DNA from 3 places in the Mesorhizobium sp. C399B genome. Region 3 is predicted to be linked to each of the others. Evidence: predicted binding sites of a transcription regulator. Region 3 holds the regulator's gene; each other region holds the start of a gene.

Region 1 (10,331 bases), 1.5 Mb from region 3:
CGGCTATTCGAAAGCCCAGGTGAGCTTTCTGATGCGCAACACGGATCACATGACATCAGCGCTTCGCAGCGACAGGCTGAACAACAATGGCAAGGTCTGCGGCATCGACTCCGCCAAGGCCCATGTCCTCGGTTGCCTCGACAAGCAGTTGTTCCCGTTGAAGCGCGGCTCAAACGCTTCGCTCGACGAGGTCAAACTGACCGAAGGCTTTTGGGGCAGGAAACGTTTGGCCGCACGCGAACTGCTGTTTATCGGCCATTTTCATGCCTGCCTTGGCGCCGCGAAAGAGTATCTCTTTCGCGGCTGACGCCGGCGGACGGGACTCAATAAATATCGAAATCGAAATACTTGGCCTGGATCTTCTTGTAAGTGCCGTCGGCGACGATGGCGTCTATCGCCGCATTCAGCTTGTCGCGCAGCGCCGTGTCCTCCAGGCGGACAGCGATGCCGGCTTGCGTCTCGGTGCCCTTGACGTCGCCGACAAGCTTGCAGCAGCCTTCGCTCGCCTTCTTCAGCCAGTCCATCAGCACGAATTTGTCGGAGATGACGGCGTCGAGACGGCCGTTCTGCAAGTCGGTGATCGCCTCTTCCTGGGTGGGGTAGAGTTTCGCCTCGGCGCCGGCCTTGCCATAGGCGTCCTGCGCATAGTCGGCCTGGGTGGTCGAGGCCTGCGCGCCCACCGTCTTGCCGGCAAGGGCTGCCGGTTCGGTGGAAGTGAGGTCGCTGTCCTTGGGCGCCACCAGCGCCAGCGGCGTCGTGTAGTATTTGTTGGTGAAGGCGACCTGTTTCTTGCGCTCCTCGGTGATGCTCATCGAGGCGATGATGGCGTCGAACTTTTTCGCCTGCAGCGCCGGGATGATGCCGTCCCAGTCCTGGGTGACGATCTCGCACTCGACCTTCATCTGCGCACACAGCGCATTGGCAATGTCGATGTCGAAGCCCTCGATCTTGCCGTCCGCGGTGATGGTGTTGAAGGGCGGATAAGCGCCCTCGGTGCCGATCTTCAATTTGTCCTGCGCCTCAGCCAGCGAGCCGGCCGATATCACCAGCATGGCAGCGCCCGCTGCCGATATGATCCATCTTGAAATCTGCATTTTGGTTCCCCTTGCGCGCCGTTCTCTTGCCGGCCACCGAAAGGCAGCCAAGCATGGTGACGCAGCGCAGGCAAGTATTTTGCCTGACGGTGATCGAAGGTTCAGCCGGCGGGGCGGAAATGCTTGGAGAGCTTGAGGCCTTGCGCCTGGTAATTCGAGCCGAGATCGGTGCCGTAAAGCGCCTGCGGCCGCTTCAGCATGTGTTCGTAGACCAGCCGGCCGACGATCTGGCCGTGGTCGAGGATGAACGGCACTTCGTGGCTGCGCACTTCGAGCACCGCCCGGCTGCCGGTGCCGCCTGAGGCCGAATGGCCGAAGCCCGGATCGAAGAAGCCGGCATAGTGAACACGGAATTCGCCAACCAGCGGATCGAAGGGCGTCATCTCGGCGGCGTAGAGCGGCGGCACGTGCACGGCTTCGCGGCTGACCAGGATGTAGAACTCGTCCGGGTCGAGCACCAGTTCGCCGGCGCCGCTCTTATAGAGCGGCTCCCAGAAATCGACGGCATCCTGGGCGGCGCGCTTGTCGACATCGACCAAGCCGGTGTGATGCTTGCCGCGATAGCCGACCAGGCCGTTCTGGTCGCCGTCAAGATCGATCGACAGCGCAATGCCGCCGCCGGAAATGTTGGGCGGCTCGGTCGCCACCAGCATCTCGGCGCGGTGCAATTCGTTCAGCTCTGCCTCCGACAACAGCGCGTTGCCGGTGCGAAAGCGGATCTGCGACAGTCTCGATCCAGCGCGTACGACGATCGGGAAGGTGCGTGGACTGACTTCGAGATAAAGCGGCCCGTGATAGCCGGGGGCGATCTTGTCGAACTCATGGCCGCGATCGGTCATCACCCGGGTGAAGATGTCGAGCCGGCCGGTCGAGCTCTTCGGGTTGGCGGAGGCGGACACGTTTGCGGGCAGCGCCAGGCTTTCGAGCAGCGGCACGATGTAGACGCAGCCGGTTTCCAGCACCGCGCCCCCGGCGAGACTGAATTCGTGCAATTTCAGCCGGTGAAGCTTGTCGGCCACCAGATGATCGGGACCCGGCAGGAAGGAGGCGCGCACGCGAAAAGCCTTCTCGCCGAGCCTGAGATCGAGGCTCGCCGGCTGCACCTGGTCGACATCGAGCGCGCGCGGCGACTTCAGCGCGCCGGACTGAAACAGCGCGGAAATGTCCTGATCGGGAAGAATGCCTGTCTGCCGCAAAAGGCTGGCTCCGCTCCAAGGTCGGTCTCTTTGTGGCAGGTTCTTGCCGCAAAACCGCTGGATATTATTGCGGAACCTGCCTGGTACAAACCTCTTAATGAAGCCGGCAATTGACGCAAGCGCAGGTGAGGTCTAAAGGGTCGTTATCCCGTGGTGATTTGGCCGGTCGGCTTGCAGCCACGTTAAACAAGTCGCTAAAGGACCGTCAGGCCGCAAGGCCATATGGACCGGTTGCGACTTTCGCGGCCGGTTTTTTTGTGTCTGGAACAAAAGCGATGAGCACCAAGAAGCGTAACTGGAAGCCTCAGACCGCACTCGTGCACGGGGGAACGCTGCGTTCCCAGTTCGGCGAGACGTCAGAAGCGATGTATCTCACTCAAGGCTATGTCTACGAGACGGCGCAGGCTGCCGAGGCCCGTTTCAAGGGCGAGGAGCCGGGCTTCATCTATTCGCGCTATGCCAACCCTACCGTCGACATGTTCGAAAAGCGCATGTGCGCGCTGGAGGGTGCCGAAGATGCCCGCGCCACGGCGTCGGGCATGGCTGCGGTGACGGCAGCGCTGCTGTGCAGCGCCAAGGCCGGCGACCATATCGTTGCGGCGCGCGCGCTGTTCGGCTCCTGCCGCTGGGTGGTCGAGACGCTGGCGCCGAAATATGGCATCGAGGCAACGCTGGTCGACGGCACCGACATCGCCAACTGGGAAAAGGCGGTGCGGCCGAACACGAAACTGTTCTTCCTGGAAAGCCCGACCAATCCGACGCTGGAAGTGGTCGACATCGCAGCGGTGGCGGCGCTCGCCACCTCGAACGGCGCCAGGCTGATCGTCGACAATGTCTTTGCCACGCCCTTGCAGCAGAAGCCCTTGCAGCTCGGCGCCCATATCGTCGTCTACTCCGCGACCAAGCACATTGACGGCCAGGGACGCTGTCTCGGCGGCATCATCCTGTCGGACAAGAAATGGATCGACGAGAATTTGCACGACTATTTCCGCCACACCGGCCCGAGCCTGTCGCCGTTCAACGCCTGGACGCTGCTCAAGGGCCTGGAGACGCTGCCGGTTCGGGTGCGCCAGCAGACGGAAAGCGCGGCCAAGATCGCGGATTTCCTGGCAGGACGGCCGGAAATCGCCCGCGTCATCTATCCCGGCCGCGCCGACCACCCGCAGGCCGACATCGTCAAGAAGCAGATGACGGGCGGATCGACGCTGATCTGCCTCGACGTCAAGGGCGGCAAGCAGGCGGCCTTCGCCTTGCAGAACGCGCTCGACATCGTGCTGATCTCCAACAATCTCGGCGACGCCAAGAGCCTGATCACCCATCCGGCGACCACCACGCACAAGAACCTCAGCGACGAAGCTCGCGCCGAGCTTGGCATCGGGCCGGGAACGCTCAGGCTGTCGGTCGGTCTTGAGGATACGGACGATCTGCTGGAGGACGTTGCGCAGGCGCTGAAGGCAGCCGGATAGGCCGCGAGGCGTCACGCTCCCGACGAAACCTCTTCCAGTTCGGCCGTCTTGGTGCCGATGGTCATGGTGTTGCCGCGCCAGTCGACGGCGCCGCTCAGCCAGCCGCGCGCCCAGATGGCGGGAAGCATCATGTCGCGGACCATCATCGCCGGGACCATGCGCAGCGACAGATGCCAGCCCTTGGCCGCGGCCAGCGCGCATTCGGGAATGTAGGCCGCCGTCAGCACGGCCATCACCGTGGCCGGCAGGCTGATGCCGGCACTTGCGGCCGCCACCAGCGCCAACGCCAACGGCACGGCGACGCCGGTCAGGATCTCGGGTGCGAAAAACAGCGGGAAGGTGACGCGGCGCAACCGCGCCCAGCGCGCCTGGCGCGACCAGATGTCGGCAAGTCGGCGCTGCCCCAGTGGTTGCTCGAAAGGCGAGGCAACGAGATTGACGTGCAGGCCCAGTCCGTTGACCAGCTTGGTTGCAGCAGCATCCTCGGCGATCTCGGCGGCCAGCGCGCGGATACCGCCACTGGTATCGAGCATCGGCTTGTTCCACAGCATGCTCTTGCCTTGGGCAAAGCCGAGACCGAGCGCCTCGCCGGCATATTGCCAGCGCGCCTGCAGCGTGTTGAGGAACGCGCATTCGACCTCGGCCCAAAAGCCATCCGGCCGAGAGCCGATCGGCGTCGAGCAGATAAGCCCGGTATTGGTCCGCCAGGCCGCCATCAGGTGCTGGACGTAATCCCTTGGCATCAGCACGTTGGAATCCGCCAGAATAACCCAATGATAGCGCGCCGCTTCCCAGCCCTTGACGCAGTTGTTGAGCTTCGGGTTGCTGCTGACGCGGTCGTCGCCGATCAGCAGCCGGGCCGGCACGTTGGGAAACAGGACGATCGCCCTGTTTATCAGTTTGACGACGGGATCGTCGGCGTGAGCGACGCAGAAGATCAGTTCGTAGCGCGGCCAGTCGAGCGAGAAGGCTCGCTGCAGCGTCTCTTGTGTGAACGGCTCCACGCCGCGCGACGGCACGACGATCGAGACCGGTGGCTGCTCGCCGGACGGCGGAGGGATAAGGCGACGCGCTTGCAGTTTCGACGAAGCAAGCAGGATGCTGGCGAGATTGGAAAGAAGCAAAGCGGAGGAAGCGAAGGCGGCTGTGAGAGCTAGTTCCATCGAGATCTGGTCACTCCGGAAAGGCCGCTCGCGGCTGCTTTGTCAGTCGACAGATGGGCCTTGAGTCGCCGGCAAGGTTTGCGCACACCAACATTGTCATGTGTCACTTAAATGACATTGTTTGTCGGCACTGCGCTTTGAGGCTGGCAGGACATGCCGCTCTGCGCGTATCAAACCGCATGGCGCGACAAATGTTCCCTGCTGCGCAACCGGAGCAGCCCATGTACCGCGCCGTCACGCGCAACATCGAAGTGCAGGTCAGACCGTTCTACCTGGAGGACCGCTCGGACCCGGCGGAGAACCGTTATGTCTGGGGCTACCAGGTGACGATCGACAACCAGTCGGACGATTTCGTGCAGCTTATGGCGCGTTACTGGCACATCACCGACGGCAGCGGCCGGGTCGAGGAAGTGCGCGGCGCCGGCGTGGTCGGCGACCAGCCTGAGCTCAATCCCGGCGACAGCTATCAATACACGTCAGGCTGCCCGCTCTCGACGCCCTCCGGCTTCATGGTCGGCCACTACACCATGCGCAACAAAAAGGGCGAGACGTTCGACGTCGCTATTCCCGCGTTTTCGCTGGATCTGCCGGGGACCCGACGGACGGTGAATTAGGGGTTTTCTCCCCATCTCTATACGGGGAGAAATGCCCGGCAGTGCAATGAGGGGCGCCGCCGGACTCATGAGGTTTCTTCCACGCACATGACGTAGGCTATGCGCGGCCATTCACCAAAGTTCGCGCTGCCCCTCATCCGCCCTTCGGGCACCTTCTCCCCGTGAACGGGGAGAAGGAAGAGATGCTACTGAGCTGCAAACTCCGCCGGGTCGAAGTCGTACTGCTTCGAGCAGAACTCGCAGGCGACGTGGATGCCGCCATCTTCGGTGCTGTCCTTGATCTCCTGCGCGGAAAACCCCTCGAGGATGCCGCGTATCTTGTCCCTTGAGCAGGAACATTGGTCGGCGACCGGCACGCCGCCGAAGACGCGCACGCCATGTTCGTGGAACAGCCTGTAGAGCAGCCGCTCGGCGCCGATGGTCGGGTCGATCAGCTCGGTCGGCTCGATGGTGCCGAGCAGCGCCACCAGCTCGCGCCACGAATTGTCGGCCGGCTCCTGCGTCACGTCACGCGGATCGCCGTCGCCGCCCGAAATGTCCGGCACGCGCATGCGCTCGGGTGACTGCGGCAGGAACTGCGCCAGGATACCGCCGGCGCGCCACTGCTCGCGCGCACCGCCGGGGCCGGGCGTCAGAAGCTTGGCCACCGACAGCCGGAGGTCGGTCGGGATCTGCTCCGACTGGCGGAAATAGGTGCGCGCGGCGTCTTCCAGCGTCTCGCCGTCGAGCTGGACGATGCCCTGATAGCGCTGCGTGTGCGCGCCTTGGTCGATGGTCAGCGCCAAAACGCCGCTGCCCAGCAGCGTCTGCTGCGAGGTCTGGCCTGCGGCCACCAGGGCCTCCAGCCGGTCGGCGTCGAAACGCGCATAGGCGCGCAATGCCGAAGGCGTGGAGAAATCCGCGACCAGCATGTCGACCGGGCCGTCGGTGCGGGTCTGCAGGATGAACTTGCCTTCGAATTTGAGCGAGGTGCCGAGCAGCACCGTCAGCACACAGGCTTCCGCCAGCAGGCGGGCGACCGGCTCGGGATAGTCGTGACGGTTGAGGATGGCGTCGAGCATCGGCCCGAGTTGCACGGTGCGGCCGCGCACGTCGAGCGGGCCGACCTCGAAGGGTACGACATGATCGTCGCCGGCATAGCCGAACTCGCCGAGTTTGGGGTGATGTTCAGTCACTTGATGCGTTTCCAACATGACAAAGCTCCAGGGCGCGGCCATGCGGCCCGGAGGGGTGCATGCGTCCAAACGCGCTTGATTTGCGTGATGCGGCGCAAATAGGCATCGCGCCGCCCCGGATCAAGCGCTTGGAGATCAAGCGCCTGGAGATCAAGCGCCCAGACACCAGGCCAAAACCGCCTTCTGGGCGTGGAGCCGGTTCTCGGCTTCGTCGAAGACCACCGAATGCGGACCGTCGATGACCTCGTCGGTCACTTCCTCGCCGCGGTGCGCCGGCAGGCAGTGCATGAACAGGGCGTCGGGCTTGGCCCTGGCCATCAGCGCCGCATTGACCTGATAGGGCGAGAAGACATTATGGCCGCGGGCGCGGTGTTCCTGGCCCATCGACACCCAGCAGTCGGTGACGATGCAGTCGGCCTGGTCGACGGCTTCCTCGGGCGAGCGGGTGAAGTGCAGCTTGCCGCCATTGCTCTTCGACCAGTCGATATGCTTTTGCGCCGGCTCGCTGCCTTCCGGCACTGCGACGTTCAGGTTGAAGCGGAACCGCGCCGAAGCCTCGAGCAGCGAATGCAGCACGTTGTTGCCGTCGCCGGTCCAGGCGATGGTCTTGCCGGCAACCGGACCGCGATGCTCCTCGAAGGTCATGATGTCGGCCATCAGCTGACAGGGATGGGTGTCGTCGGTCAGCCCGTTGATGACCGGAATCGTGGCATTCTCGGTCAGCTCGAGCAGCCGCTCATGCGACGTGGTGCGGATCATGATGGCGTCGACATAGCGCGACAGCACCTTGGCGGTGTCGGCAATGGTCTCGGAGCGGCCGAGCTGCATTTCGGTGCCGGTCAGCATGATTGTCTCGCCGCCGAGCTGTCGCATGCCAACGTCGAAGGACACGCGCGTGCGCGTCGACGGCTTGTCGAAGATCATGGCCAGCACCTTGCCTTCGAGCGGTTTGGTCCGTTCGCCGGCCTTGAGGCGCGCCTTGCGCACCACCGCATCGTCCAGCATCAGGCGCAGATCGCCTTCGGAAACGGCGGAAAGATCGGTGAAATGGCGAAGGCTCATCGGGAATGGTTCTCGGGATTACTTCGCGGCGGCCGCGGCGATGGCGTCGGTCAGGCCCTTGGCGCCGGCGCGGATGCGATCGAGCGCTTCGCCGATCTCGGCGTCGGTGACGGTCAGCGGCGGCAGCAGACGAATGACGTTGTCGCCTGCCGGCACCGCCAGCAGATGCTGGTCGCGCAGCGCCATGTTGACCTTGGTGTTGGGCATGGCGCATTTCAGGCCAAGCATCAGGCCGCTGCCCCTGATGCCTTCGATGACATCAGGAAATTCGTCGGCGACCGCCGCCAGGCCCTGCTTCATCAGCAATGCCTTGCGCTGGACGTCTTCGAGGAAGCCGTCTTCCAGCACGACGTCGAGCACAGCGTTGCCGACCGCCATGGCCAGCGGATTGCCGCCGAAAGTGGTGCCATGCACGCCTGCCGTCATGCCGACGACAGCGTCGTCGGTGGCGAGGCACGCGCCCATCGGAAAGCCGCCGCCAATGCCCTTGGCAATCGCCATGATGTCGGGCGTCACGCCGGTCCATTCATGCGCGAACAGCTTTCCGGTGCGACCGATACCGCACTGGACCTCATCGAAGATCAGCAGCAGGCCGTGCTGGTCGCAGAGCTGCCGCAGCCGTTTCAAGGATTGCGTCGGCACCGGGCGGATGCCGCCCTCGCCTTGCACCGGTTCGATCAGGATCGCGGCGGTCTCTGGTGTGATCGCCTTTTCGGCGGCGTCGATGTCGTCGAAGCCGACCTGGTCGAAGCCTTCGACCTTGGGCCCAAAACCTTCGAGATATTTGTACTGGCCGCCGGCGGCGATGGTCGCCAGCGTGCGGCCGTGGAAGGCGCCTTCGAAGGTAATGACCCGGAAGCGCTCGGGATGGCCCTTGACGAACTGGTAGCGCCGCGCCGTCTTGATCGCGCATTCGAGCGCCTCGGCGCCGGAATTGGTGAAGAACACCTTGTCGGCGAAGGTGGCGTCAGCCAGCCGCTCGCCGAGCCGGGCCTGCCCCGGGATCTCGTAGAGATTGGAGACGTGCCAGAGCTTGGCCGCCTGTTCGGTCAGCGCCGAGACCAGATGCGGATGGCTGTGGCCCAGCGAATTGACCGCGATGCCGCCAGCGAAATCGAGATATCGCTCGCCCTTGTCGGTAACCAGCCAGGTGCCTTCGCCATGATCGAAGGCCAAAGGGGCGCGGGCAAAGGTCTCGTAAAGCGCCGAACCGCTCATTATATGCGTCTCCGGTACCGGAAAAATCAAAAAAGCCGCCAAAGCGGCGGCCTTTGCGGCTTATCGTGTTTTTCGGCCATGAAGTCAACGAAAACGTCGTGCAGAGGCGCGTGGCCAGCTCCCGACGAGACGCCGGCTCATAAGCGACCGGGCAAGTTGGGGAAAACCTAAAAAACCGATTCGTGTTGCACCTGGGACTCTTGTCACCGAGTCAACACATGAGGTAATTGTAGTCGGGAAATAACTAGATTTCGTGCGGCGGACCTAATCACCTAATATATGTGGTGTCTGCCCCGGCAAAGATTGCCGGGTCGGGAACGGATTCCGGCTGCCGCACACATAGCAGGAGCGCGGTCTCATGAACTGGACTGACGAGCGGGTCGAACTTCTCAGGAAACTGTGGTCGGAGGGCTTGAGCGCAAGCCAGATCGCCGCCCAACTCGGCGGGGTCAGCCGCAACGCGGTCATCGGCAAGGTGCACCGGCTGAAGCTGTCGGGCCGCGGACGCTCGACTGCAACGCCGGCGCGTCAGAAGAAGACAACGCAGGGATCTTCGATCCAGAAATCGGTGCCGCGCGCCGCAACCACGCAGCGCCATGTCACGACGTCGATCGGGGCGAACGCGCTGCAGGCGCAGTTCGACGCCGAGCCAGTGGCGCGCCACTACATCCGCCCGGTCGAAAACGTCGTCGTGCCGATCTCGCGGCATCTGCAGCTCACCGATCTCACCGAGCGCACCTGCAAATGGCCGAATGGCGACCCGCTGTCGGAAGACTTCAACTTCTGCGGCAACGAGGCGGCCGAAACCGGACCTTACTGCAAGTACCACGCAAGGGTGGCGTTCCAGCCGGCTTCAGAGCGGCGCAGAAGCCGGTAGTTAGGAATAGGGATTGGGGACTGGGCAGTAGGGAATGGGGTAGCGCTCGTGAGGCGCCACCTTATTCTGCCTACTGCCTACTGCCTACTGCCTACTGCCTACTGCCTACTGCCTACCATCACAGCCACCCACTCTTCCGAAATCGCCAATACAAAAACGAGCAGATCAGCGCGATCGAGACCAATACGACGGGATAGCCGTATTGCATCTTCAGCTCCGGCATGTCGTCGAAATTCATGCCGTAAATGCCGGCGAGCGCCGTCGGCACCGCCAGGATCGCGGCCCATGAGGCCAGCTTCTTGGTGTTCGCGGTTTCCTGGCTCTGGCCGACCAGCAGGCTGGCTTCGAAAGCGAAGGCCAGAACCTCGCGCAGGCTGTCGATCTTTTCCTGCACGGTGCGGATATGATCGGTGACATCGCGAAACAGCGGATGCATGGCGGTATGGATCTGCGGCAGGTCGGCGCT
Region 2 (10,331 bases), 3.2 Mb from region 3:
CCTACTTCACCGACACGCTCTGCCCACCCTCGACCGCCAGCACCAGCCGGCGGTTGGTGATCCGCGCCAGTTGCGCCAGCCGTCCGGCCGGGCGTTCGCCGTAAAGATCGGAAAGTGAGGCCGGCAGCACCAGCGCCAACGTGCCATTGCCGCGGTTTTCCCATTTCAGCCGCGGCATGACGCCGGGCATGGCCGCAGTCAGCAGATAGACGACGCGCAGCACCGCCGCCAGGATGCGGGCGCGCTCGAGATAGCGCGGCGTCGCCAGGCCGCGGATTTCCGGCGCCGCATCGTTGAACACGCCTTCGTGGCGGAACAGGCCGACCAGCGCCAGGAAGGCACGGCCGGGGTGATCGACGCCAATGAAGGAGGCGTGGGCAATGATGTTGAGCGACTGCTTGCCGCGATATTCCGGGTGCGCGCGCCAGCCTATATCGGCCAGCAGACAGGCAGCGTGGCGATAGCGCGCCTCATCCTCCGTCTCGTCGATGCCGAAGGCGGCAAAGGTCTTGTCCGTCCATTCGACAAGCTCATGCGCATGGGTGACCGAGCGCGACCGCAGCCGCGCCAGTTCCTCCGAAGCGGAGACCAGCGGATCGGCCTTCTGCTCGGCAGGGTCGAGCAGCGAATAGAGAAACCCTTCGCGCACGCCCAATGCCGAGACGATGATCTTCGACGGCTGCATCGCCGCCATGATCTCCTGCAGCACGACCGCGCCATAGGGCAGCAGCGAACGGCGGTTCTTCGACACACCTTCGATGCCCTTGACCTTCTCGATCTCGCCTTTCGCCACCTGCTTCAGGAAATTGGCGGCGCTTTCGACACCGATCTCATAGTGGTGCATGACGCCAAGCGGGTAGTTGGTCATTTCCATGTGCAGCCGGGCAAGGTTTCGCCAGGTGCCGCCAACGGCGTAAAAGGGCCGTCCCAGCCCGCCCTTCAACAATTTGGCGCGCGCCAGTTCGTCGCGGGTGATCTTTGCCGCCTGGGCGAGCGAATTCCTGGCCATGTCCTGCAGCCGCAGGCCACCCAGCGGCAGCGTGATGCCGTCGCCGATCGCCTCGCCATTGATGTCGATAAGCTCCAGGCTGCCGCCGCCAAGATCACCGGCAATGCCATTGGCGGGGTGGAAGCCCGAAATGACGCCAAGCGCCGAATAATGCGCCTCCTGCCGGCCAGTGAGCACGCGGATCTCGGTCTTGAGCACATCCTGGGCGCGGTGGATGAAATCGGGGCCGTTGATCGCTTCGCGGGCCGCGGCTGTTGCCAGCACAAACATGTGCTCCGCACCCGCCTGGTCGGAGAGCGCGCGGAAACGGCGGAACTCCTCCATCGAGCGCGTCACCGCCTCGGGATCGAGCTTGCCGGTCGAAACGATGCCGCGGCCGAGGCCGGCCAGCATCTTTTCGTTGAACAGCAAGGTCGGCGAGCGCGCCAACCCTTCATAGACGACAAGGCGGATCGAGTTCGAGCCGATGTCGATGATGGACAGCGGCCGGCGATCCTGCAGCCGGCCTTGGGACGTTGAAATCATCAGCCGGTGTTCTTCTTGCGACGCTTGAACTGCGCGATGCGCTTGGGCGCATGCGACTTCAGCGCGTCACCCCGTCCCGACAGGCTCGGATTGGTCATGAAATATTCCTGCGCGTTGAACGGTTCCTCACCCTCCTCCAGCACGACGCGCCGGGAGGTTCCGTCAGCCAATACGTCGAAACTTTGCTGGTTGTCCATGATGTTGCCCAGCATGATCTGGCCAAGGATCTGTTCATGCACCGTTGGATTGGTGATCGGCACCATGGTCTCGACGCGGCGGTCGAGATTACGTGGCATCAAGTCGGCCGAGGCGATGTAGACGATCGCCTCGTCCGACGGCAGGCCATGGCCGTTGCCGAAGCAGTAGATGCGGCTGTGTTCGAGGAAGCGGCCGACGATCGACTTGACCCTGATGTTTTCCGACAGGCCGGGCACCTGCGGCCGCAGGCAGCAGATGCCGCGCACGACGAGATCGATCTCGACGCCGGCACGGCTGGCGTCATAGAGCGCGTCGATGATGTTGGGATCGACGAGCGCGTTCATCTTCATCCAGATGCGCGCCGGACGGCCAGCCAGCGCGTAGGCGACCTCGTCGGCAATGTGCTTGAGGATACGGCTGCGCAGCGTAAACGGCGAGATGGCGATCCGCATCTCATCGGTCGGCTCGGCATAGCCGGTGATGAAGTTGAACAGCTGGGCGACATCGCGCGCGATCGTCGGATCGGTGGTGAAGAAGGACAGGTCGGTGTAAATGCGCGCTGTCACCGGATGGTAGTTGCCGGTGCCGAGATGCACATAGTTACGCAGCTTGCCGTCCTCGCGCCGCACCACCAGCGACATTTTCGCATGGGTTTTGAGTTCGAGGAAGCCGAACACGACCTGGACGCCGGCGCGTTCGAGGTCGCGCGCCCAGCGGATGTTGGCTTCCTCGTCGAAGCGCGCCTTGAGCTCGACCAGGGCGGTTACCGACTTGCCGGCCTCGGCCGCGTCGACCAAGGCGCGCACGATCGGGCTGTCGTTGGAGGTGCGGTAGAGCGTCTGCTTGATCGCCACCACCTCCGGGTCGGCCATCGCCTGGCGCAGGAATTGGACCACCACGTCAAAGGATTCATAGGGGTGGTGGACGACGATGTCCTTCTCGCGAATGGCCGCGAAACAGTCGCCGCCATGCTCGCGGATGCGCTCGGGAAAGCGTGGATTGTAGGGGGTGAACTTCAGGTCGTCGCGCGGCACGGCGACGATCTCGGAAATCTGGCTGAGCGCCAGCGGGCCGGTCAGAACGCTGATGCGGCTCGAAGAGACGCCAAGCTCGCCGGCGACGAACTCGCGCAATTCGCCGGGCATCGACTTGTCGAATTCGATGCGGATGACCGAACCGCGGCGGCGGCGCTTCAGCGCCGTCTCGAACAGGCGCACGAGATCTTCCGACTCTTCCTCGACCTCGATATCGCTGTCCCGGATGATGCGGAAGGTGCCTGAACCCTTGACCTCATAGCCGGGGAACAGCTTGCCGATATAGAGGCCGACAGCCTCCTCCAGTGGAATGAAGCGAACGTGCTGCTTGCGGTCGGGCAGACGGATGAAGCGCTTCAGCGCCACCGGCAGGCGCAGAAGCGCGCTCATCTCCTCGCCATTCTTGCGATGGCGCAATTGCAGCGCCATCGAGAAGCCGAGATTGGGAATGAACGGAAACGGATGCGCCGGGTCGATCGACAGTGGAGTCAGGACCGGGAAGACCTGGTCCTGGAAATGGTCTTCCAGCCAGACTTTCTCATCCTTGGTTAGTGCATCGCGGGTGATGCTCTCTATGCCTTCCTTGTTGAGCAGCAGCATCAGCGCTGAAAGGCTGTTCTGCTGGTCCTCCTGCAGCCGCTCGACCTCGCGCAGCAATTGTTCCAGCTGCTGCTCCGGCGTGCGGCCGTCGGGGCTCTTGAGCGCAATGCCTTCGCGCACCTGGCCCGCAAGGCCGGCGACGCGGACCATGAAGAATTCGTCGAGATTGGCGGCTGAAATCGACAGGAAACGGACGCGTTCGAGCAGCGGATGGTGCTGGTTCTGGGATTCCTCGAGCACACGCCGGTTGAACTGCAGCCAGGAGAACTCACGGTTGACGAACCGATCGGGGTTGCCGCCCTCGGGGCTCGCCACCTCGACATTGATGAATTCGCTCTGCACCGGCTTCAGTTCGTTCATGGTTCCTGCTCTTCCCCCGCCAACCGTCCCTTGGAGCGCCGCTGGACGTGCCATGCCTCTAACACGCTTTTGTGGCGCATGACCCTTCGGCGAAAACCGTTCCGATTTCAGGGACATGCACTTAACCGGCTCACCGTATCCTCTGACAGGCTTTTGCGACAGTTTCATTTCATCGATCTTGCAAACAGGCCTGTTATGTTCCAGATGCTTTTCGACGAGATCAAGGAGACGACGATGGCAGGCGGTTCCATTCCCCATTTCCAGAACGATGCGGGCCATCCGGCAATCGACATCGGCGTCAAGGAATTCATGTGCACCGGCGCCAACCCGCCCTTCGACCACCCGCATGTGTTCCTCGACATGGGCGACGACAATGAAAAGGTCTGTCCCTACTGCTCGACGCTCTACCGCTATTCGGCGAAGCTGAGGGCGACGGAAACGCTGCCGGCCGGTTGCCTTTATATCGACCAGGCCGCCTGATCCTTCCGCGACAAGCCCGATGGAAGACATCAGGTCCCGGCAGGTCATAATCGCCGGGGCCGGCATCGCCGGGCTGACCGCTGCCCTTGCCTTCGCCGGACGGGGTTATCCGGTAAAGCTGATCGAACAGGCACAGCACCTAGACGCGGCCGGCGCCGGCATCCAGCTTTCGCCCAACGCAACACGCATTCTTGGAAAACTCGGCGTGCTCGACCGGCTGCTGCCGGCAGCGTTGCGGCCGGAAGCGGTCGTGCTCAAGGACGCCGGGACGCTGCGCGAACTGGCGCGGGTACCGCTTGGGCAAGCCGCCGAAGCGCGCTGGCAGGCGCCTTATCTCGTCGCTCACCGCGCCGATCTGCAGGCAGGGCTGCTGGCGCAAATGGCCGAACGGCCAGAGATTGAGCTCATCACCGGCGCCCGCGTGACCGGCATCGTCAAAGACGCGCAATATGTCGCCGTGACCGCCGAAGTGGACGGCCGCGAGATCGAGGCACGCGGCAAACTGCTGGTCGGCGCCGACGGCGTCTGGTCGGCAGTCAGGGCGCAACTCGCAGGCGAGGACTTCGTCAAAAGCCGTTTTTCGGGCGAACTCGCCTGGCGAGTCACGATCGCGGCCGAGAGCGCCGCCGGCGAAGCCTTTGTCGCGATCGGCGCCGCCGACTGCGTCACCACGTTCCTGCATCCAGGCTTCCACATGGTCGCCTATCCCGTCAGCAAAGGCCGGGCCTTCAATCTCGCCGCCTTCACCAAGGGCGAGCGCATGGCGGAAGGTTGGTCAGGCCATGCCGATCCCGCGATCCTCACGGCTGCCCTGCGCGGCACCGCGCCGGGCCTGACGAAGCTTGTGGCACTGGCCGGCCCATGGACGGCCTTTCCGATCCACACCGTCGAACAGAAGCGGTGGACGAGCCCGCAGGGCATCGCGCTGATCGGCGACGCCGCGCACGCGATGACGCCGTTTGCGGCGCAAGGTGCCGCGATGGCGATCGAAGATGCCACCACGCTTGCCGAGGCTATCGCCGATTTCCCTGGCGATCTGCCCAGAAGTTTTCGAATCTGGGAAAATCTTCGGCGGCCGCGTGTCGCCAAGGCCGCGCGTCGTGGGGCCGTAAACCGCCTCGCCTGGCATGCTGCCGGCCCGGTGGCGATCGCCCGCAATCTGTTCCTGGCCATGCGCTCGCCCGACAAGCTCGCCGCCGACCTCGACTGGCTCTATGGATGGCGAGCGGACACTCGGCAGTCTAGATCGTCGACGTAGCGATCCTTCCCACCCCCCTCTGTCCTGCCGGACATCTCCCCCGCAAGGGGGGAGATTGGATGTCGCCGTCGCCTTCGCCAAAATCGCCGGCGTTGCAGCAGGAGCGCCGCGGGCAAAACGGCTGATCTCCCCCCTTGCGGGGGAGATGGCCGGCAGGCCAGAGGGGGGTGCCGTCCCGCTGACTTCAAAAGATCCAACACTGTCGCGGTGCGATGAAGGACTGCTAGTTATAAAACCGCATCGACAAGCCCAGCGAGGCCGGCAGCGGGTTCCACCAGCCGGTGCGCAGGCCGGCGGTGCGCAGGCCGGCGGCTGTCCAGGTGTTGCAGCCGACCAGCGCGTTGAAATGGCCGTTCGCCTCGAAGAAGCGGTCGAAGCTGGAATAGGCGGCGTTCTCGATGACCACAGGACCGTGCGGCCCTTGCTGGAAACTCGCGTCGATATAGTCGAGCAGCGCTGCAAAACGTTCCTCATCGATGTCGAAACCGGTGGCAGCAGGGTGCGGCTCGGCGATGGCCCCGGCGATATCGACATGCATGACCGAGGCGTCCAGTGTCAGCGCCTTGAGGACGGGCACTGTCTTCAGCTGCGACCAGCTCGGCGTCTCCAGATAGAAGGCCCGGCCGCCCCAGCCAAAGACGATGTAGCGCACTTCCGGGGCGTCGACAGGGATGCCGGCAGCGACCAGGAAATGGAAGCGCCGGCGCACCTCGTCATCGACGGGAATGGCGATGTCGGTGTGGATCGGATTCTCCAGCACCAGAATATGGCGCGTGCCCTCACCCGCCGCTGACGCCGGCCACAGCGGACGCGGCACCAGCGTGCCGAGCGTGGCAGCGAGCGCGACCACGATAATCAGCATGGCCAGGAAACGCAGGGCTTTTCTCATGCGGCGGCGGCTTTGCGTTTCAATGGAGAAGATCAATCCCGACCCCAGATAGCAAAAGAGCCCGGCCGCATTGCGGCCGGGCTCTTTTGCTTCGCATGAAAATGCTCAGTGCAGGATCTGCGACAGAAACAGCTTGGTGCGCTCGTGGCGCGGATGGTCGAAGAACTCGGCCGGCGTGTTCTGTTCGACGATCTGGCCCTGATCCATGAAGATCACCCGGTTGGCCACTTTGCGGGCAAAGCCCATTTCGTGGGTGACGCACAGCATGGTCATGCCTTCCTCGGCCAGGCCCACCATCGTCTCCAGCACTTCCTTGATCATTTCTGGATCGAGCGCCGAGGTCGGCTCATCGAACAGCATGATGCGCGGGTTCATGCACAGCGAACGCGCTATCGCCACGCGCTGCTGCTGGCCGCCCGACAGCTGGCCCGGATATTTGTTGGCCTGTTCGGGGATCTTGACGCGCTTGAGGAAGTGCATGGCGATTTCCTCGGCCTGCTTCTTCGGCGTCTTGCGCACCCAGATCGGCGCCAGCGTGCAGTTCTCCAGGATGGTCAGATGCGGGAACAGGTTGAAGTGCTGGAACACCATGCCGACCTCGCGGCGCACCTCGTCGATCTTCTTGAGATCGTTGGTGAGTTCCTTGCCGTCGACGATGATCTTGCCCTTCTGGTGCTCTTCCAGCCGGTTGATGCAGCGGATCATGGTCGACTTGCCCGACCCCGAAGGACCGCAGATGACGATGCGCTCGCCGCGCATCACCTTGAGGTTGATGTCCTTCAGCACATGGAACTCGCCATACCATTTGTGCATGCCGATGATGTCGATTGCGACATCGGTGGTCGAGATGTGCATCTTCTTGGCATCGACCTTGATCTCTTCGGCGCTGACGGCGTTTTCTATGACCATGGCAGGTTCCCCTTTATTTGTTTTTAACGTTTGTGGCCGGTGTCCAGCCGGCGTTCCGTATACATCGAATAGCGCGACATGCCGAAGCAGAACAGCCAGAAGACGAAGGCAGCGAAAATCAGGCCGGACTTGGTGGTCTGCGGCGTCGCCCAGTTGGGATCGGAGAAGTTCTGCTTGACGACACCGAGCAGGTCGAACATCGAGATGATGATAACCAGGCTTGTGTCTTTCAACATGCCGATGAAGGTGTTGACGATGCCGGGTATGACCAGCTTCAGCGCTTGCGGCAGCACGATAAGGTTCATCTTCTGCCAGTAACCGAGACCAAGCGAATCCGCACCCTCATACTGGCCCTTGGGGATCGCCTGCAGACCGCCGCGCACCACCTCCGCCATGTAGGCGGCGGCAAACAACGAGAAGCCGATCAGCGCCCTGAGGAACTTGTCGAAGGAAACGCCGGGGGGCAGGAACAGCGGCAGCATGACGCTGGCAAAGAACAGGACGGTGATCAGCGGGATGCCGCGAACGAATTCGATGAAGATAACGCACAGCATCTTGACTATCGGCATCTTCGAGCGCCGACCGAGCGCCAGCACGATGCCGAACGGCAGCGACACTGCAATGCCGACGAAGGCCAGGCTGAGCGTCACCAGCAGGCCGCCCCATAGCTGCGTCTCCACATGCGGCAGGCCGAACATGCCGCCGACCAGCAGCACGAAAGCGACGATCGGCAGCACCAGGAAAAGCAGGATCGCGTTCAGCCCCTTGCGCGGCACGCGCGGGATCAGCAGCGGCACCAGCAGCGCCACGAATAGTATGGCGACCAGGATCGGCCGCCAGCGCTCCTCAATAGGATAGCGGCCGAGCATGAATTGGCCGAACTTGGCGTTGACGAACGCCCAGCAAGCGCCGGACCAGCCATCCGGCTGAACGCCGCCTTGCGCCGCCGTGGCGCATACCGAGCGATCGGACCCTACCCACTGGGCGCTGATGAAGGCCCAGTTGATGATTGGCGGCAGGATCATCACCACCAGTGCGATGCCCAGTACGGTCAGGATGGTGTCGCCCACCGAACCGATCAGGTTCTTGCGGACCCAGGCGATAGGCCCCCGCACGCCGGCCGGCGCCTGTTGCGCCAGGGCCATTTCGGTCCGCACCCAGGCGGTATCGTGTTCCTGCATGGCCTTACCTCTCCACCAGCGCCATCCTGGCGTTGACCACATTCATGACCGCCGACGTCACCAGGCTGATGACGAGATAGACGACCATCATGATCAGCACGTTTTCGACCGCCTGCCCCGTCTGGTTGAGCACTGTGCCGGCGGTCGCCGTCAGATCCGGGTACGCAATAGCGATGGCCAGCGATGAGTTCTTGGTCAGGTTGAGATACTGGCTGGTCAGCGGCGGGATGACGATGCGCATGGCTTGCGGCACGACGACAAGCCGCAGGATCGATCCCGGCCGCAATCCCAGAGCACCAGCCGCTTCCGACTGGCCCTTCGAGACGCCGAGAATGCCGGCACGCACGATCTCTGCAATAAAGGAGGCCGTGTAGCAGGACAGCGCCAGATAGAGCGAAAGGAATTCCGGCCCGATGTGGAAACCGCCGGCCAGGTTGAAGGTCGATTGCTTCGGAAAATCGAAGGTCAGGGGAAAGCCGCTCAGCGCATAGGCCAGAAGCGGCAGGCCGACGATCAGCGCCAGGGACGTCCAGAACACGGGAAACTGCTGACCGGTCGCCATCTGCCGCTGGCGCGCCGTGCGGGCGACGAACCATGCCATGGCGATGCCGACAAGCAAGGCGACAAAGATCAGCCAGGAGCCATCACCCCAGATGGCACGAGGAAGATAGAAGCCGCGCTGGTTGAGAAAAGAGCCGAATGGCAGGTTGATGCTTTCGCGCACCACGGGCAAGACCGCCAGCACGCCCGAATACCAGAAGAAGATCACCAGCAGCGGCGGGATGTTGCGGAAAATCTCGACATAGACCGTGCAGATCTTGCGGATCAGCCAGTTGTGCGACAAGCGGCCGATGCCGACGATGAAGCCGATGATGGTTGCGGTGATGATGCCGGCAACGGCGACGATGAGGGTGTTGATCAGCCCGACGACAATGGCTTTGCCATAGGTGTCGTCCGAGTTGTAAGGGATGGCACTGACTGAGATATCGAAGCCGGCACGGCTTTTCAGGTAGCCGAACCCGGAAGAAATGTGCAGGCGCTGCAGATTGTCGATGACGTTGTGGACAATCCACCAGACGCTCGCCACCAGCAAGACGACAACCACCGCCTGGAAGACAACTCCACGGACTTTTGGATCGTTGATGAAGGAACCGCGGCTCGGCTCCTCGCGTAGGACTTCCTGCGACGCCATTGCCCATCCCCTGCAAAGAGAAACCGGAAGGCAGACAATCTGCCTTCCGGATCGCATTTCGATCAGCGGATCGGTGGCGCGTATTGCAGGCCGCCCTTGGTCCACAGCGCATTGATGCCGCGCGCGATCTTCAGCGGGCTGCCGGTGCCGACATTGCGCTCGAACATCTCACCGTAATTGCCGACTGCCTTGACGATGTTGACGACCCAGTCATTGCTAACGCCGAGATCGGTGCCGATCTTGGTTTCGGGTTCCTGGCCGAGCACGCGCTTGATCTCCGGGTTGTCCGAGGTCTTCATCTCGTCGACATTGGCCTGGGTGATGCCCAGTTCCTCTGCCTGCAGCAGCGCGAAATAGGTCCACTTGACAATGTGGTACCACTGGTCGTCCCCCTGGCGCACGGCCGGGCCGAGCGGTTCCTTGGAGATGATCTCGGGCAACACGACATGGTCTGCCGGCGCGCTGAGCGTCAGGCGGATGCCGTAGAGACCCGACTGGTCGGTGGTGTAGACATCGCAACGGCCCGCGTCATAGGCGGCGTTGACCTCTTCAAGCTTTTCGAAGACGACCGGGTTGTACTCCATCTTGTTCGCCTTGAAGTAGTCGGCGAGGTTGAGCTCGGTCGTGGTGCCGCTCTGCACGCAGACTGCCGCACCCGAAAGCTGCAGCGCCGAATTGACGCCCGGCAGCTTCTTG
Region 3 (10,331 bases):
CTTGACGGTGTTGCCGCCAGGCGTGGTGAAGTCCTTGGCGCCGGCAATGTCGCCCGTCTTCTTGCCATCGGCAAGCTGCGAGGCGATCTCGGCGGCGTTCTTGCCGAGTTCGCGCGCGTCTTTCCACACCGACACCGTCTGCGTGCCGAGCGCGATGCGGTTCAGGGCGGCATGGTCGCCGTCCTGGCCCGAGACCGGAACCGTTCCGGCAAGGCCCTGCGCCGTCAGCGCGGCGACAACGCCGCCGGCGGTGCCGTCATTGGCCGCAACCACGGCATCGACCTTGTTGTCATTGGCGGTCAGGAACTGTTCCATGTTCTTCTGGGCGTTGGCCGGCAGCCAGCCATCGGTATAGGCCTCGCCGACATTCTTGATCTTGCCCGAGTCGATGGCTTCCTTGAGCACTTCCATCGAGCCCGAGAACAGGAAATCGGCATTCGGATCCGAGCCCGAGCCCTTGATGAAGACATAGTTGCCTTCGGGCTTCGCCTTGAACACTTCGCGGGCCTGCATGCGGCCGACTTCCTTGTTGTCGAAGGTCAGGTAGAAGACGTCCTTGTTCTCGATCAGGCGATCATAGCCGACGACCGGAATGCCTTCGTCCAGCGCCTTCTGCACCGCCGGGCCGATGGCCGAGGCGTCCTGCGCCAGGATGATCAGCGAGTTGGCGCCCTGCGAGATCAGGCTTTCGACGTCGGTCAGCTGCTTGCCGGGATTGGACTGCGCGTCGGCCGAAATGTACTTGTCGCCGGCGGCTTCGATCGCCGTTTTCATCGCCGCCTCGTCGGTCTTCCAGCGCTCTTCCTGGAAGTTCGACCACGACACGCCGATGACCTTGTCCTTCGCCTGCGCGACCGACATCAGCGCCAGCGACATGGCGACACCCGCCAGCATGGCGGCTGCAAATCTGTTCATCATAATCCTCCCTGCGCCGCGTGCGGCGCGACAAAACTGGCCCGAGGGCCGGCACACAGAGGCGCTATTTTTTCGAGCCTCGAAAAAATACTGGTTCAATGATAACGCGCTGTCAACATCGATTCTGATGGATTCTGATGGCCGTGCCGAATTTTTTCGAGGTCCGCAATAAACAATGACAGGGCTGCCGGCGTCTGCCAATATTTGGCTGGTGCCGTCGAACGCCTTCACTATCATGAGGCGCGAGGAGGCCGGGAGGAAACAAATGTCGGTTGGAATCCGCCACGACGATCTGCGCCGTCGCAACCGTGCGATGGTGATTTCAGCCGTGCGCCGGGCCGGCCAGCCGTCGCGGACCGAGATTGCGGCGACCACCGGCCTCAGCCACTCGACCATATCGGCAATCTCGTCTGATCTGATTCAAGAAGGCATCCTGATTGAAGGCAAACCTGGCGAGACCGGCGCACTGAAACGCGGCCGGCCGCAGGTGGGCCTTGGTCTCAACCCGGAAGCGGCGGCGGTGATGACCGTCGTGCTGTCGCTCAATTTCCTGTCCGTCACCGTCATCGACTATGCCGGCCACGTCGTCGCCGAGGAACAGCGCCGGCTGGACACGCTGACCAAGCCGCGCGACGAGCTGATTGGCGAATGCGTAGCAATCGTCCGGCGGCGGCTTGAGGATCCCGACCTCGATGTCCAGAGCATCGCCCGCATTGCCATGGGCATCCAGGGCATCACCGATTCGCAGGCGCGCGCCATGCTGTGGTCGCCGATCACGCCACTGACCGACATTGCCTTCGCCGACATGTTGGAAGCGGAATTCGGCATTCCTGCCACCATGGAGAACGATTGCAACATGATGGCGGTGGCGCTGCAATGGCGCCAGCCCGAGCGCTACCGCGACAATTTTATCGCCATCCTCTTATCGCACGGCATCGGCATGGGCCTGGTGCTGAAAGGCGAACTGTTCACCGGCACCCATTCCTCGGGCGGCGAGTTCGGCCACATGATCCACCGTCCGGGCGGCGCGCTCTGCCGCTGCGGGCGGCGCGGCTGCGTGGAAGCCTATGCCGGAAACTACGCCATCTGGCGCAGCGCCAAAATGATGGGCGAGGATGCCGAGCCGGTCGATATCAGCGACGCTGATATGCGCGCACTCGCCGCGCGCGCCCGCGAAACCGACGGCCCGGAGCGCGAAGCCTATCGCAAGGCCGGCGAGGCGCTCGGCTTCGGCCTCGGCAGCCTGTTTGCGCTGATCGATCCGGCACCCGTCGCCATGGTCGGCGTCAGCGCCGCCGCCTTCGACCTGATCGAGCCGGCATTGCGCGAAGCGATCGCCCAGACCGCCGGCGGCCAGCACTCGAAATCGATCTCCTTCGACACCGAGCCCAACGAGCTGCCGCTGATCCGCGAAGGCTGTGCCATGCGCGCGCTCGGCTTCGTCGATCAGGAGATTTTCGCGCCGGGCATTCAGGCCAAATCCGGCAAGCATGTCGCCTGAATGGCCGGCAACGGCGCGACGCGCAGCATCCTAGTCTTCCCTGATCGCGTAGCCGGCGCCGCGAATGGTACGGATGACATCCGGCATGCGGCCGTTGTTGACCGCTTTGCGTAAGCGCCCGACATGGACGTCGACGGTTCGCTCGTCGATATAGATCGTCTCGCCCCAGACATTGTCGAGCAGTTGGCTGCGCGAGAACACGCGGCCGGGATGGCGCATCATGAATTCGAGCAGCCGGAACTCGGTCGGTCCGAGCCTGATCTCGCTCTTCTTGCGGTAGACACGGTGCGACTCGCGGTCGAGCACGATGTCGCCGACCTTGAGCACGCTGGACAGCACTTCCGGCTTGGCCCGGCGCAGCAGCGCCTTCACGCGCGCCATGAACTCCGGCGTCGAGAATGGCTTGACCAGATAGTCGTCGGCGCCGGTGGACAGGCCGCGCACGCGATCGCTTTCCTCACCGCGCGCGGTCAGCATGATGATCGGCAGCCGCTCGGTTTCGGGCCGCACTCTAAGCCGCCGGCAGAGCTCGATGCCGGAGACAGCCGGCACCATCCAGTCGAGCACCAGGAGATCGGGCACGTTTTCCTGCAGGCGGATCTCGGCCTCGTCCCCGCGTGTCACCACCTCGACCTGATAGCCTTCGGATTCGAGGTTGTAGCGGAGGAGCACGCCTAGCGGCTCCTCGTCCTCCACGACCATGATGCGTGGCGCGATCATAGGCAGTTCACCCTCATCAGGCCGGCGTGGCCATCGCCGTCTCGTCCTGCTTCGGACGATTGGCGGGCAATTGCTGGCCGGTCAGCACATAATACGCATTTTCGGCGATGTTGGTGACATGATCGCCGATGCGCTCAAGATTCTTGGCGCAGAACAAGAGATGCGTGCAGGCGGTGATGTTGCGAGGGTCTTCCATCATGTAGGTCAAAAGCTCACGAAACACGGACGTGTATTTGACGTCGATGCGCTCGTCGTCATTCCTGAGTTTTGCAAGAGCTGCCGCATCGGTGGCGGCATATTCCTCGACGACGCCTTGCACCTGGATCAGCACCAGTTGCGCCATGGCATCGATGGAGTGCGAGAGGTCGCGCGGCGTGACGCTCAAGCCCACGGTGCCGACGCGTTTGGCGATGTTCTTGGCGAGATCGCCGATGCGCTCGAGGTCGCCCGCCATGCGGATCGAGCCGACCACGGCGCGCAGATCGTTGGCCATCGGCTGGCGCTTGGCGATCAGCGTGATGGCGCGGTCGTCCAGTTCGCGCTGGCGCGCATCCATGATGGCGTCGTCGGAAACGACACGCTGTGCCAGCGCATTGTCCGAATTGAGCAGCGCCCTGGTCGAGCCGCTGACCATCGAGCCTGCCAGATCGCCCATGTCGCGGATCAGCTTGCTGATCTGCCCGAGCTCTTCATCGAAGGAGGCGACGGTATGTTCACCCATGATCTTGGTCCTCGTGCCTGAAAATTCACCCGCCGGACGGCTCAGCCGAAGCGGCCGGTAATGTAGTCCTGGGTGCGCTTGTCGTCGGGGTTGGTGAACATCTTGTCGGTGGCGCCCTCCTCGACGAGATAGCCGAGATGGAACATCGCCGTGCGCTGCGAGACGCGCGCCGCCTGCTGCATCGAATGGGTGACGATGACGATCGTGTAGTTCTGGCGCAGTTCGTCGATCAGCTCCTCGACACGGGCGGTGGCGATCGGATCGAGCGCCGAGCAGGGCTCGTCCATCAGGATCACCTCCGGCGACACGGCGATGGCGCGCGCGATGCACAGGCGCTGCTGCTGGCCGCCGGACAGGCCGGTGCCGGGCTCCTGCAGGCGGTCCTTGACCTCGTTCCAGATCGCAGCCTTCTTCAGGCTCTGCTCGACGATCTGGTCCATGTCGGACTTGCGCTTGGCCAGCCCATGGATGCGCGGGCCGTAGGCGACGTTCTCGTAGATCGACTTCGGGAACGGGTTGGGTTTCTGGAACACCATGCCGACGCGGGCGCGCAGTTCGACGACATCGATGTTCTTGTCGTAGATGTCGTCTTCATCGAGCGTGATCTTGCCGGTCACCCGCGCCGAATCGATGGTGTCGTTCATGCGGTTGAGGCAGCGCAGGAAGGTCGACTTGCCGCAGCCGGACGGGCCGATCAGCGCCGTCACCTGGTTCTGGCGGACGTCGAGATTGACGTCGAACAACGCCTGCTTCTCGCCATAGAACACGCCGACCTTGTCGCCGCGCATCTTGATGACTTCGTTCGACTTGGCGTTCATTTTGTCGCCCACTGCATTCTCAAGGGACTGTTCGGTCATGATGTTCATACCAAATTGCCTTTTTTCTACCAGCGCCGCTCGAACCGGCGCCGGAGCACGATCGCGGTGATGTTCATGGCCATGAGGAAGACGAGCAGGATGATGATGGCGCCGGACATGCGCTCGACAAAAGCGCGCTCAGCCTCGTTTGCCCACATATAGATCTGAACCGGCAGCGCGGTCGCCGGATCGAAAGGCGTCGTCGGATAATCGGCGACGAAAGCGACCATGCCGATCAAGAGCAGCGGTGCTGTCTCGCCGAGCGCACGCGCCAGGCCGATGATGGTGCCGGTAAGGATGCCTGGGGCGGCAAGCGGCAGGATGTGATGGAACACCATCTGCATCTTGGAGGCGCCGAGACCTAGGGCCGCCGAGCGGATAGACGGCGGCACCGCGGCGAGGGCGGCGCGCGTGGCGATGATTATGGTCGGCAATGTCATCAAGGTCAGCACCAGGCCGCCGACGAAGGAAGCCGAGCGCGGCATGCCGAGGAAGTTGATGAACACGGCAAGGCCAAGCAGACCGAAGACGATCGACGGCACCGCCGCGAGATTGTTGATGTTGACTTCGATCAGGTCCGTAAAGCGGTTCTTCTTGGCGAACTCCTCCAGATAGATGGAGGCGGCGACGCCGATCGGCAGCGCCAGCAACAGCACGATCACCATCATGTAGAACGAGCCGATGATCGCCACGCCCATGCCCGACGTTTCGGGCCGGCTGGAGGCGCCATAGGTGAACAGGCCGGTGTTGAAATGCTCGGCCATCACGCCGTCGGCTTTAAGCTTGTTCATCCAGTCGATCTGCTGGTTGGACACCTTGCGGCGCGCTTCATCGACGCCGAGGTCGATCTGGCCCTTGAAGGCCGAGTCGAGGTTCGCGGCAGCCAGGATGTCGACGTCACGCGTCCTGCCGATCACCGACGGATCGGCGGAGACGATGTCGCGCAGCTGGACGCGGGCGCCTTCCGACAGGAAGCCCTTGAGCTTCAGCATCATCGGCTTGTTGGCCGGATCGATGCCGAGCTTGGCCACCAGCGCGTTTTCGGCGAGCTTGGGATAGTTCGCCTTGATCAGCACGGTAGGGTCGGTCGCGCGCTTGCCGGAGGGATCGATCACCTTCTCGTCGAAGGTGACCGGCAGCGTCACCGTCGTCTGCCAGAAGGCGGTGTAGCCTTTCGAGACGATGGTGATCAGCATGATGGCCAGGAACGCCAGGCCCACCGAGATCGCAATCACGCCATAGATGCGGAACCGGCGTTCGGCGGCATAGCGCGCCTTCAGCCCGATGTCGCGGCGCGGTCGCGCGACGGCGCCCGCCATCGTGTCCAGGGGGATGTCGGTCATTCGTACTGCTCCCGGTACTTGCGCACGATGTAGAGGGCGACGATGTTCATCACCAGCGTCAGCGCGAACAGCGTCAGGCCGAGCGCGAAGGCGACCAGCGTCTGCGGCGAGTTGAACTCGAGGTCGCCGGTCAGCTGGTTGACGATCTTGACGGTGATGGTCGTCATCGCCTCGAACGGATTGGCCGTCAGATTGGCGGCGACGCCCGCCGCCAGCACGACGATCATCGTCTCGCCGATGGCGCGCGACGCCGTCAACAGGATGGCGCCGACGATGCCGGGCAGTGCCGCCGGCAGGATCACCCGCTTGATCGTCTCGGAGCGGGTGGCGCCGAGGCCGAGCGAGCCGTCACGCATTGCGCGCGGCACCGCGGTGATGATGTCGTCGGACAAAGAGGACACGACCGGGATCAGCATGACGCCCATCACCAGACCGGCGGTGAAGATGCTCTGGCCCTGGATGAAGGGCGAGCCGCCGGTGAGTGCCGCCGACAGGTCGCGCAAGAACGGTCCGAGCGTGACAACGGCGAAGATGCCGTAGACGATGGTCGGAATGCCGGCCAGCAGTTCCAACGCCGGCTTGACCACCGAGCGCACACCGCGCGAGGCATATTCGGACATGTAGACCGCCGACATCAGCCCGACCGGCACTGCGACCAGAAGCGCGACGGCGGCGATGTAGAGCGTGCCGGCGAGTAGCGGGATCAGGCCGAACTGACCCTGGCTGCCGCCGGAACCGGCGGCGGCGAAACGCGGATCCCACACCGTGCCGAAGAAGAAGCTCATCGGCGATACGCTCTCGAAGAAGGTGATCGTCTGGAACAGCATCGACAGCACGATGCCGACCGTGGTCAGGATGGCGATGGTCGAGGCCGCAAGCAGCCCCCACAGCATCAGCTTCTCGACATTGTTGCGCGCCCTGGCGCGCGGCGCGATCTGCCTCAGCGCATAGAAGGCGCCGGCGACCGACAGCGCGAAGGTCAGCACGGCGCCGAACAGGCCGAGCCGGTCCTGGACCTGGTTCGCCTCGACCGCGATCGGGATCATATAGTCCTGGGTGTCGCTGGCCAGTGCCACGCCCTTGGCGGCGAGCAGCGGCTGCAATTCGGCGAAAGTAGCGGGAAGTGCGGTATCGCCATCGAGCCGGCGCAGGCCCTTGGCCAGGCTCTTCACCAGGCTGGCGTCGAGCGCTTCGCTGGCCACCTTTGTGTCGGCGGTGCGCTCGGGCAAAGCGGCATGGATGTGCCGGTCGAGATAGAAGGAAGAGCCGATATCCCAGACGGCGAGCAGCAGGACGGCAGGCAGGACCGCGAGCAGAAAGGCCCACCAGCCATGATAATGCGCGCGCGAATGCGGCTTGACCTTGCCGGTATCCTGCGCCGCTGCGCGCTGGCGGCCGATCACAAAAGCGACCACGCCTATGGCGATGACTATGGCGAGTACGAGCAAGGACGACATCACCCACCCCAGGGAAAATTCAGATCGCCGCCACCGTTGCGGCAAGCGGCGAAATCAGGGCGCGGATTTGGTCCGCGCCCTGATCCGGTCGGTTGATTACATCGTCTTTCCGGCGGCGAAGGCGTCGCGCTGGCCCTGACGTTCGGCGTCGGGAGCGGAAACCAGGCCGTACTGGGCGAGCGGGCTTTCCGGGCCGATCATCTGGTCATCAAGGAAGAACTCGACATATTCCTTGAGGCCGGGAACGACGCCCAGATGCGCCTTCTTGACGTAGAAGAACAACGGCCGCGACACGGGGTACGTGCCATCGGCGATGGTCTGCGTCGAAGGCACGATGCCTTCCACGGTAGCGACCTTCAGCTTGTCGGCATTGTTCTCGTAGAAGGCGAGGCCGAACACGCCAACGCCGGTCTTGTTGGAGTCGATGCGGGCCAGCGTCTCGGTGTAGTCGCCATCGATGTCGACAGCCTTGCCGTCCTTGCGGATGGCGATGCAGGTCTTGCCGATTTCCTTGTCGTCGGCGATGCCGGCAGCCTTCAAAGCGGCCTTGTCGCAGCCGGCGTCGAGCAGCTTGGTCTCGAACACTTCACGGGTGCCGTGCTTCTCACCCGGGATATAGGCGGCGATATCCCAGTCGGGCAGCTTCGGATTGACCTGGTTCCACTTGGTGTTCGGGTTGTCGACCAGCTTGCCGTCGACCACCAGCTTGGCGGCGAGCGCCTTGTAGATGTCGGCGGGAACCAGCGCCCAGTCCGGACCCTTGATGTCGGTGGCAAAGACGATGCCGTCATAGCCGATGCGGACTTCCTGGACGTCCTTGACGCCGGCGTCGGCGCAGGACTTCAGCTCGTCCTTCTTGATCGGGCGCGAGGAGTTGGCGATATCGATCGTGTCTTCGCCGACGCCCTTGCAGAACTCCTTGATGCCGGCGCCGCTGCCGCCGGACTCGACCACCGGGGTCTTGAAGTTGGTGAAGGTTTCGCCGAACTGCTCGGAGACGATCTTGGCGTAAGGCAGCACGGTCGACGAACCGGCGACCTGGATCTGGTCACGCGCAGCGGCGACACCGGACGATGCGGCGAACGCTACCGCCACGGCCAATGCCGTAACGAGGAATTTCTTCATGTGGCCTGCTCCTGTTCGGAAGATGGTCTCTTGGCGCCCTCTTCAAACCGGCGCCCGCTGAGGCCAATAGCCTTCGATTATTACAGTCGCATGACAGTTTCGTGTCAGCCCGGTAACGTCGCACAGACGTCTTGTGGGCCGCACCCTTTAAGCCGGTTTGTGGGAATGGAAGTTGCCGCTGGAATCAGACGCTTGCGCAATTCGTGCTGGCATCAAGTCCCGGCACACCGCAGGCCGCGATGCCGAGAAAGAAAAACCGGACGGGAGCGCGTTGCCCGTGACCAGAGCGAATCTTGGCCGAGCCATCGCCAAAAACAGGTCCGTTGGGGTAGATTCGACGCTGTTTCTTGTCGGCGGTCGCTTGCTCCCGCCCGTAACTGAATGAGCGGTTTCGTTGCGACCATTGTCCTGACTGGGCGCCAGCTTTGATATGGTGCGATCGCACCATATCCTTGGCTGTTGCGGCGCGGCCGAATCCCGGCGGCGCCGCAGGTTGCTATCCAGCGTCTCGTTGGGCTTCGCCTGATATGCCGACCCAGCGCTCGACCTTTTCGAGCAGCGCCCTGGGGCTGATCGGCTTGGGCAGATAGTCGTCCATGCCGGCTTCCAGGCAGCGCTCACGGTCGCCCTTCAAGGCATGCGCGGTGACGCCGACGATCGGGATATGCATACCCGTATGTTCTTCCAGCCGGCGAATTGCGGCGGTGGCCTCGAGCCCGTTCATCTCCGGCATCGAGACGTCCATCAGGATCATGCGCGGATTAAGCCGGCCGAAGGCGTCGAGCGCCTTGCGGCCGTTGCCGACGATTTCGAAACTGTAGCCGGTTTCGCCGATTATCTGGGTGAACACCATCTGGTTCACCTCATTGTCCTCGGCAACGAGAATGTCGAGCCGGCGTTCATCCCCGGCGGCCCGGGCGCGGGCACGAACCGGCGGCGGTTGCAGCAAGGCGCGTTCCGATGCAGCGAGCGGCGGCTTTGCCGGCGACGGTTCGTTCCTGCCGCCGCCGGAACCGCTGCTTGCCGCCGGCAGCACACGGCCGTCCGTGATATTGTGATGGTGCCGCTGGATGGTGGCGACCAGCGTTTCCAGAAGCACCGAGGAACGCGCCGGCTTGATCAGCTGGGCGTCGATGCCGAGATCGCGATAGCTGGTGTTGGCGAGCGACTGGTCGACCGAGGTCAGCATGATGATCGGCGTGTCGGCCAGCCCTGCGGTGTTGCGCACGACGCGCGCCATCTCGGCGCCGCTCATCCCCGGCATCTGATAATCGAGCACGACGCAATCGACCGGCACGCCGTAGGCTGCCGCGGCGACCAGCACCTTGAGCCCTTCGGGTCCGCTTTCGGCGGCGCAGGAATCGAAGGTCCATGACGCCATCTGCTCGCTCAGGATCGATCGGTTGACGGCATTGTCGTCGACGATCAGCACCCGTGAGCCGGTCACGTCGACCGGCATGATCCGCCGTCCGGTCTGTTCCTCGGCCCTGGGCAATGTCACGGTGAACCAGAAGGTCGAGCCCTTGCCTTCGGCGCTCTCGACACCGATCTCGCCGCCCATCAACTCGACCAGCCGCGAGGTGATGGCGAGCCCGAGCCCTGTGCCTTCGTGGCGTCTGGTCGACGAGGTGTCGGCCTGACTGAATTTTTCGAAGACGAGCTTCAGTTTCTGCTGCGGAATGCCGATGCCGG

What was found. Region 3 encodes PhoB, which activates phosphate uptake and scavenging genes when phosphate is short. Its sites were predicted from a motif close to TGTCATNNANCTGTCAT; they were not measured.
Region 1: NLY36_RS19855 (ceramide glucosyltransferase) is a predicted target of PhoB. The motif match lies at 5,020-5,036, and genes of this name have one in related genera.
Region 2: NLY36_RS28610 (RNA degradosome polyphosphate kinase) is a predicted target of PhoB. The motif match lies at 3,882-3,898, and genes of this name have one in related genera.

What each region holds. Positions count from the first base shown of each region.
Region 1 is NZ_CP100472.1:4,138,082-4,148,412, reverse strand. Features, by position in the region: gene NLY36_RS19875 (hypothetical protein) at 1-307, shown strand, start outside; gene NLY36_RS19870 (ABC transporter substrate-binding protein) at 324-1,094, opposite strand; gene NLY36_RS19865 (2'-deoxycytidine 5'-triphosphate deaminase) at 1,196-2,290, opposite strand; SAM riboswitch at 2,431-2,508, shown strand; gene NLY36_RS19860 (O-succinylhomoserine sulfhydrylase) at 2,566-3,756, shown strand; gene NLY36_RS19855 (ceramide glucosyltransferase) at 3,768-4,919, opposite strand; gene apaG (Co2+/Mg2+ efflux facilitator ApaG/CorD) at 5,141-5,533, shown strand; gene NLY36_RS19845 (Hsp33 family molecular chaperone) at 5,719-6,750, opposite strand; gene argF (ornithine carbamoyltransferase) at 6,859-7,770, opposite strand; gene NLY36_RS19835 (aspartate aminotransferase family protein) at 7,789-8,988, opposite strand; gene NLY36_RS19830 (GcrA family cell cycle regulator) at 9,347-9,865, shown strand; gene NLY36_RS19825 (magnesium and cobalt transport protein CorA) at 9,984-10,331, opposite strand, start outside.
Region 2 is NZ_CP100472.1:5,983,386-5,993,716, reverse strand. Features, by position in the region: gene ppx (exopolyphosphatase) at 2-1,534, opposite strand; gene NLY36_RS28610 (RNA degradosome polyphosphate kinase) at 1,534-3,726, opposite strand; gene NLY36_RS28605 (zinc-finger domain-containing protein) at 3,961-4,206, shown strand; gene NLY36_RS28600 (FAD-dependent monooxygenase) at 4,226-5,464, shown strand; gene NLY36_RS28595 (TIGR02117 family protein) at 5,688-6,353, opposite strand; gene NLY36_RS28590 (amino acid ABC transporter ATP-binding protein) at 6,459-7,262, opposite strand; gene NLY36_RS28585 (amino acid ABC transporter permease) at 7,286-8,443, opposite strand; gene NLY36_RS28580 (amino acid ABC transporter permease) at 8,448-9,635, opposite strand; gene NLY36_RS28575 (amino acid ABC transporter substrate-binding protein) at 9,698-10,331, opposite strand, start outside.
Region 3 is NZ_CP100472.1:2,608,550-2,618,880, forward strand. Features, by position in the region: gene xylF (D-xylose ABC transporter substrate-binding protein) at 1-915, opposite strand, end outside; gene NLY36_RS12390 (ROK family protein) at 1,181-2,416, shown strand; gene phoB (phosphate regulon transcriptional regulator PhoB) at 2,447-3,136, opposite strand; gene phoU (phosphate signaling complex protein PhoU) at 3,153-3,857, opposite strand; gene pstB (phosphate ABC transporter ATP-binding protein PstB) at 3,899-4,723, opposite strand; gene pstA (phosphate ABC transporter permease PstA) at 4,741-6,057, opposite strand; gene pstC (phosphate ABC transporter permease subunit PstC) at 6,054-7,514, opposite strand; gene NLY36_RS12420 (substrate-binding domain-containing protein) at 7,611-8,639, opposite strand; gene NLY36_RS12425 (PAS domain-containing hybrid sensor histidine kinase/response regulator) at 9,136-10,331, opposite strand, start outside.